DNA from 2 places in the Pseudarthrobacter sp. NPDC058329 genome. Region 1 is predicted to be linked to the other one. Evidence: predicted binding sites of a transcription regulator. Region 1 holds the regulator's gene; the other holds the start of a gene.
What was found. The regulator LexA, encoded in region 1, represses DNA repair genes until DNA is damaged. The targets are predictions, from matches to a motif close to TCGAACANNTGTTCGA.

Region 1 (3,529 bases):
CTCCCAGCCCGACGAGACAGCGCCCGTGCTGATCAACATCGCCCCGCTGTCCGTGGCCGGGCGGCTGCGTGAAGGCCTGTTCGCCGGGCACACCGTGGTGCTGACCTCCGCCACCCTGGCGATTGGTTCAGCGTTCGAGCCGGCAGCAGGTGGATTGGGGCTCGTGGGCGAGGGCGCCCCCAGCTGGACCGGTGTCGATGTTGGGTCGCCCTTTGACTACCCCAAGCAGGGGATCCTGTACGTGGCCGGGCACCTGCCTAAGCCCGGCCGTGGAGCGTCCCCTGAATCGTTGGCCGAACTGGAGGCCCTGATCAAGGCTTCCAACGGCGGCGCGCTCTGCCTGTTTTCGTCCCGGCGTGCGGCCGAGGAAGCGGCCGATGCGCTGCGGCCAAAGCTTGGGATGACCGTCCTGTGCCAGGGCGACTCCACCATGACGGCCCTAGTGAAGCAGTTTGCCGACGAACCCGATACCTGCCTGTTCGGCACCATGTCGCTGTGGCAGGGCGTGGACGTTCCGGGCGGGTCCTGCCGCCTAGTGGTCATCGACCGGATTCCGTTCCCCCGGCCCGACGATCCCCTGATGACCGCCCGGTCCCGGGCGGTGGCGCAGGCGGGCGGCAACGGCTTTATGTCAGTCTCCGCCACACACGCCGCAATCCGGCTCGCACAGGGTGCGGGGCGGCTGATCCGGTCCACCGGGGACAAGGGTGTGGTGGCGGTGCTGGATTCCCGGCTGGCCACAGAACGCTACGCCGGATTCCTCCGCGGCGCCCTGCCCCCGTTCTGGTCCACAACGGACAGGAAGACGGCCATCGCGGCGCTGGAGAGGCTGGCCGGGGAGAAGGTCTGACCGCCCGGCGCGGCAGCCCCGGGCGTGGCAACGCACCGGGGCTGCCGCGCTGGGCGCGCTCCCCGGGCGCTGGTCAAAGCGAGCGGAGCACCGACACAACCTTGCCCATGATGGTGGCGTGGTCGCCAAGGATGGGCTCGTACTGCGTGTTCTGGGGGAGCAGCCAGGTGTGGCCGTCCCGCTGCCGGAAGGTTTTCACAGTGGCCTCGTCATCCAGCAACGCCGCGACGATATCCCCGTTGGCGGCGTCTGCCTGACGGCGGACCACTACCCAGTCGCCGTCGCAGATAGCGGCGTCCACCATGGAATCACCGGCCACCTTGAGCATAAACAGTTCCCCCTGGCCCACCAGTTGGCGGGGGAGCGGCAGGACGTCCTCCACCACCTGATCAGCCAAGATGGGTCCACCGGCGGCGATCCGGCCCACGAGGGGCACCATGGCAGTGTCCATGGCGGTGGGAAGCGCTGTAACGGTGCCGCTGCCGCCGGGCAGGTGCGGAGCCGGCTCGGCTGCCTGCTTCTGCGAACCGCCATCCAGGGTGAGCGGCATCAGCACCTCCATGGCACGCGGCCGCTTGGGGTCGCGCCGAAGGTAGCCAAGCTTTTCCAGCTGCGAAAGCTGGTGGGTGACGCTGGACAGGCTCGCGAGGCCCACGGTGTCCCCAATTTCCCGCATTGACGGCGGATACCCGTTGTCATTGACGGAGCGCTGGATGGTCTCGAGGATCTTCTTCTGCCGCGGCGTGAGGCCCTTGGCGGTCTTCTTCGGTTGGGAGGTTGCCCTGCCCCCGGCGGCTGCTGCTGCCATATTCGCCAATGCCTTTCGGTTGCCCCGGGCCCTGGTGGCCCGGACCTGAAGTTCACGCCGTAATTGTCAGACCCTGCTGATCAACTTCCGAGTGGTTGTTCTTTTCTTCAAAGCTAGGCCAGCCACATTGCTTTTTCAAACATTTGTTCTAGCGAGTCTCGACATTGTTCGTTGATAGGTGCTAAAACAGTAGGAGCAAAGTTCGAACATTTGTTCTACTCCGAACGCAGGCATTCGAAGACCCGCACCAGGGTCGCCGGGGCCGGCGGATCCGGAGGAGAACATCGGGCAGCACAGTATGGTCCAGGAGGGCTAAGTCATGTCAGCTACATCTGCTTCACAGGATTCAATCCCGGTGCGTCACCTCATGTCCGGGCCGGACCACCGGCTGGCGGACCGTCAGGCCTCTCTCCCGCCCCTGCGCCTGACGCGGCGCGGGAAGGTTGTCCTGATTGGTATTCCCCTCGTGCTGCTGGCGGCCCTGCTCCTCTCCCTGGCAGGCTTCTTCAACTCCCCGGCTAAGGCCTCCGATTCGGTGTCGGACCTTTCCGTTACACCGACCGTCACCGTTACTGTGCAGCCGGGCGAGTCCCTGTGGGCCATTGCCGGAAGCATCGCCCCGGAGCGGGACGCGCGGGATGTCGTGGCCGACATTGTCCAGCTCAACAACCTCACCGCCGGCTCGGTTCTTCCGGGGCAGCAGTTGTACGTGCCCACCCGGTAGTAGCCCGAGTCCCGTGGCGGCGTCACATTTTCCCGTGCCCGGCACGAGCACTAAACTGTTCAGGTGAATGACCAGCTAGAGCGCCTCAACCGGCTACCCCTCCGCAGCAACCTCCGTGGGCTTACCCCATACGGCGCGCCCCAGCTGGATGTTCCCATCCTCCTCAATGTCAACGAGAACACCCACGGTGTGCCGGCGGACGTGCAGGCTGCCATCAGCGCCGCAGTGACAGAAGCCGCCACCGGCCTAAACCGGTACCCGGACAGGGAGTTTACGGAGCTGCGGAAGGCCCTGGCGGAATACCTGGGCCACGGACTCGATGAGTCAAACGTGTGGGCGGCCAACGGCTCCAACGAAGTGCTCCAGCAGATACTCCAGGCTTTTGGCGGCCCCGGCCGCACCGCCCTCGGCTTCCCGCCCACGTACTCCATGTACCCGCTGCTGGCCAGCGGAACGGACACCGAATACATCGTGGGTGAACGGGCTGACGGCTACGGCCTCAGCGCAGAGTCCGCGGCCCTTCAGGTGAAGGAGCTGCAGCCCAGCATCGTTTTCCTCTGCTCGCCGAACAACCCCACCGGAACCGGGCTGGGGCTCGACGTTGTGGAAGCCGTGTACGAGGCCGGCGAAGCGAGCCAGACGATCGTTATCGTTGATGAGGCCTACCACGAGTTCGCCCACGATGGAACGCCGAGCGCCCTGACCCTCCTGCCCGGCCGGGAACGGTTGATCGTGTCACGGACCATGAGCAAGGCCTTCGCCCTGGCCGGAGCGCGCCTGGGCTACATGGCAGCGGCTCCGGAGGTTACGGATGCGCTGCGCCTGGTGCGCCTGCCGTACCACCTTTCCTCGATTACCCAGGCAGCAGCCCTCGCTGCCCTGCAGCACCGTGAAGCGCTGATGGCCGATGTTGAAGACATCAAGAAGCAGCGCGACCGGATCGTGGCTGAACTGATCCGGATGGGCCTCAAGCCCGCCGCGTCCGACTCCAACTACGTTTTCTTCGGCGGACTGGAGAATCCCCACCAGGTCTGGCAGGAACTGCTCGACGCCGGAGTCCTGATCCGTGACGTCGGGATCCCCGGCCATCTTCGCGTCACCGCAGGCACTGAGACGGAAACCACAGCGTTCCTGACCTCCCTGGAAA
Region 2 (3,529 bases), on a different contig from region 1:
GCTCATCACCTGCCGGATTCCCGCGGCGGTGGTGATGGGTTTGGCGAACGAGCGGGAGAAGATCAGCTGGTCCCGCCCTATGCGCTCTTCTTCCATGGGGATGCAGGGGGTTCCCTGCAGTTCCAGGACGGTGCGCATCATCACGACCGAGAACTTGTTCCGGATCGCGACCGGGTCGGCCCGGACCAGATCGGCGATGGTGAAGATGCCCATCACGTTCAGCCGCCTGGTCAACCGTCCGGCGATGCCCCACACTTCCTCGACGGACAGCCGGCTTAGCAATGCCTCCCGCTCCGGGGCGGGGATGGAGTCCCAGTGGCACACCCCGCCGAAGGCCTTGTTGTTCTTCGCCCACTTGTTGGCCAGCTTCGCCAGCGTCTTCGTCGGCGCGATCCCGACACAGACCGGCACGCCGACGTTCCGCCGGACCGCGGCTTTCATCGACCGGCCCATCGCCAAAAGCTCCGCGGGGGTGCCTTTGACGCCGAGGAAGGCTTCGTCGATGCTGTAGACCTCCAGCCAGGCCGAGTATCGGCCCAGCAACTCCATTACCCGGACGCTGATGTCCCCGTACAGCTCGTAATTGCTGGAGAGCGCGACCAGGCCCCATTCCTTCGCCCTGGGGGCGAGCTTGAACCACGGCTCACCCATGGCGATCCCCAGGGCCTTGGCCTCGGGGGAGCGGGTGACAGCGCAGCCGTCGTTGTTGGACAGCACGATCACGGGCTTGCCTTCCAGAGAAGGGTTGAACGCCCGCTCCGCGGAGGCGTAGAAACAGTTCACGTCCACGTGCGCAATCTGTGGCATGTGCCGCATCAACGCCGGCTTAGACATCGCCCGGTCCTAAACGTGGTGGAGGCATCGGGTTGCGACGCCCCAAATAGTCAGGTCGGACAGTGCCGGCACTTCAATGTCCGGGTACGCCGGATTCTCCGCCTGCAGCACCACCCCTGCCGGGGTGATCCGCAGCCGCTTGATCGTCAGTTCCCCGTCCAAAACAGCGACGACCACACACCCGTCATGCGGCTCCAGCGCCCGGTTCACGATCAGCTCATCCCCGTCGCTGATCCCGGCGCCCTCCATGGACTCCCCGGACACCCGGACCACGTAGATGCTGCTGACGTCCTTGATCAGGTGCGCGTTCAGGTCGAGACGGCCGTCAAAGTAGTAGTCCTGCGCCGGCGACGGGAACCCCGCCGCAACCAGCACCGGGGAGACCAGCACAGACAACAACGAAACGCCCGCATCTATCACAGGGGGACCGATAATAACGCCCACAACACACCTTTATTCGAATATATGTTCGAGTTAATCAGTGTACTCCGCGGCCCGGACATTCGTGTCCGGCAGGTTCTTGGGAGAGCAAAACCGGGGCGGGTTGCACGCCAATGGGGGACAGCTTTGAGCTGTGCGGAGGGCTCCACCTGACCCCAGTGGGCACAACCCGCCCGGCCGAGCTGCGAGGGTGGTCACCGGGGGAGCCGGTCCTCCCTGGGAAGGAGTGTGGAAAAGGCTGGTGCCGTCAGCGGCGGGGGTGGGGTCAGGACAGGCGCCTGAATTCACCGGGCCGGATCTGTACGAGGATGGGCAGGGCCATTTGGATGGGTGTGGCTCCGATCGGCTCGTCGAGCAAGTCGTTGACAGATGTTTGCCCTTCCAGCTCGCCGGACTTGTCCCTCTCCATGCCCTTGACCCTAGGCGCGCGCCGCAGCTGGGAGTCCTAAGACACGCGGCCCGGCCGCCTCTTGGCCATGGGCGAAGCCGGAATGACCCGGCTGTGTAGAACGGGTGGTGCCACCCTCAGATGTTTCGGCTACGGGTTAGAAGGCTCCGAGGAAATCGGGGCCTTGGGAATTTAAGGATCCAAGCGTTTCGTTCAAGGGACTGACTCAAGGGGTGGTGTGTGCGCCTCTGATCGGGGCCGGCGGCCTTTGGCGCGGCCCTGCCCGGGCTGGCGCGGCCCCTACCCGGCCGGTCCGGTGCCAGGCGTGGTGTCCTCATCCCGTACGCGGTGCAGCAAGGCCGCCATGCTGCGCACGGCCGCGGGGTCTTTTTGCCGGGGCTTGCCGTTGCGGGTTCAGGCGTGAACGTTGTTCACGCCTGAACCTTTAGCCGCTTCGGCGAATTCTGCCCATGCCTCTTGGAGCTCCACCAGCTGCGCAGGCGTCAACGGTTCGTCCGCCTGCGGCTCAACGACGGCTGTTGAAACAGCCGTGTCGCCCCCGCTGTCCGACGTCCCCTGAAAAAGCTTCGTAGTCCCATAGCCCTGCCCCCTGAATAGATGTCCCGCCAGGAGGAGAACTCCCCCGAGTTCCGCTGCAACTGGCGACCGTCCTACGCTACCAACGCCCGAGGAATGTGTGGGAAGCAGCAGCGGGCCCGCACTCTTGGAATGCGGACCCGCTGCTTGTAAACATCCTGCTGCCTACGCCGTCGAGCATGACACATCGACTGGCTGGTGTGGGAGTTTTAGGCCCTGCCGTCACCGGCCAACTGGGGGGAATAGCCGATGACGGAGGACACTCTCATTTTACGCACGCCAGGACTGGTTTGCGCTGCGCTCCAACAAGTTGATGGGCGTCCGCTGGCGCGGCCGGCTGTTGGGTCCAGGGCGTGCCGTCGCAGAACTCCGGACCCCCTGAACCTGGTGTGTCTACGACGTTTTTTGGCTGCTGTCCTTCGGATTGTACGTGCCCGTTCCGGCCCCTCTAGCCCCTGTCGTTCCTCCCGGGCCTGCGCCCCGCAAAGGTCTTCTCCGGCGCTCCTTCGTCGCTGATTTCCTCCGAAGATTTTCCGGGTCTTGCCCTGCGGGTAGACGGGACTCCACGCGCACAGCTCCGCAAGCTTCGCCAGCAGCCAAAAAACAACGGGGGGAGAAGGGGAGCTGGCCGGTCACCAATGCCGCCCCACCCACCCAACTTCTCGGCAAGAAGGAGCAACACCATGAACGCAGTAAGCAAAAAGACCGTGACCCTCGCGGACACCGGGGAAACCATCGACGGCGTGACCGTGCTGGGTGACTACCACATGAACGGCGGCTACGACTGGATGGAACTGATCGAAGAACACGGCTGGGCCGTGCTCTCCAGCTGGGGATGTGACGGCTGGGACCTGGGCCAATGGCCCTACGTCATGGTCGCCGTTACCCGCACCGCTGACAGCATCGGCAACCTGTTCGGCATCGCCACCTACTGCGAGGGCGACGTGACGTGCACCTACTACCGGACGAAAGCCCGCCTGTGGGATGCGACCACTGAGCAAGCGTTCTTCCACTGGAAGAACGGGCAGGCCCAAGGCCCGGCGGACCTGCCGGAGGCCGCCGCCGAACTTCCCAGCCGCTACCGGATGCCCTACGCCGTGCGGGACGCCGCCTAACCAGCACTCAACCGCTGTACTGCCCGGCCGCAACCGGGCAGTACAGCACCCAAACGACTTCAAAGGAGCCAGCACATGAGCAACGGCACCACCGCCCCCAAGGGCATCACCGCCCTGATCTACCGCGACGCCCTGGGCACCGACTTCTCTAACC

Region 2: the regulator LexA is predicted to act here: its motif matches at 1,292-1,307, upstream of ACFVYC_RS09455 (LexA family protein).

Annotation. Positions count from the first base shown of each region.
Region 1 covers NZ_JBHVZR010000001.1:933,660-937,188, forward strand. Annotated here, with positions in the region: gene ACFVYC_RS04435 (ATP-dependent DNA helicase) at 1-850, shown strand, start outside; gene lexA (transcriptional repressor LexA) at 924-1,658, opposite strand; gene ACFVYC_RS04445 (LysM peptidoglycan-binding domain-containing protein) at 2,026-2,382, shown strand; gene ACFVYC_RS04450 (histidinol-phosphate transaminase) at 2,446-3,529, shown strand, end outside.
Region 2 covers NZ_JBHVZR010000005.1:145,205-148,733, forward strand. Annotated here, with positions in the region: gene ACFVYC_RS09450 (Y-family DNA polymerase) at 1-834, opposite strand, end outside; gene ACFVYC_RS09455 (LexA family protein) at 844-1,278, opposite strand; gene ACFVYC_RS09460 (hypothetical protein) at 1,541-1,684, opposite strand; gene ACFVYC_RS09465 (hypothetical protein) at 2,944-3,375, shown strand; gene ACFVYC_RS09470 (hypothetical protein) at 3,451-3,529, shown strand, end outside.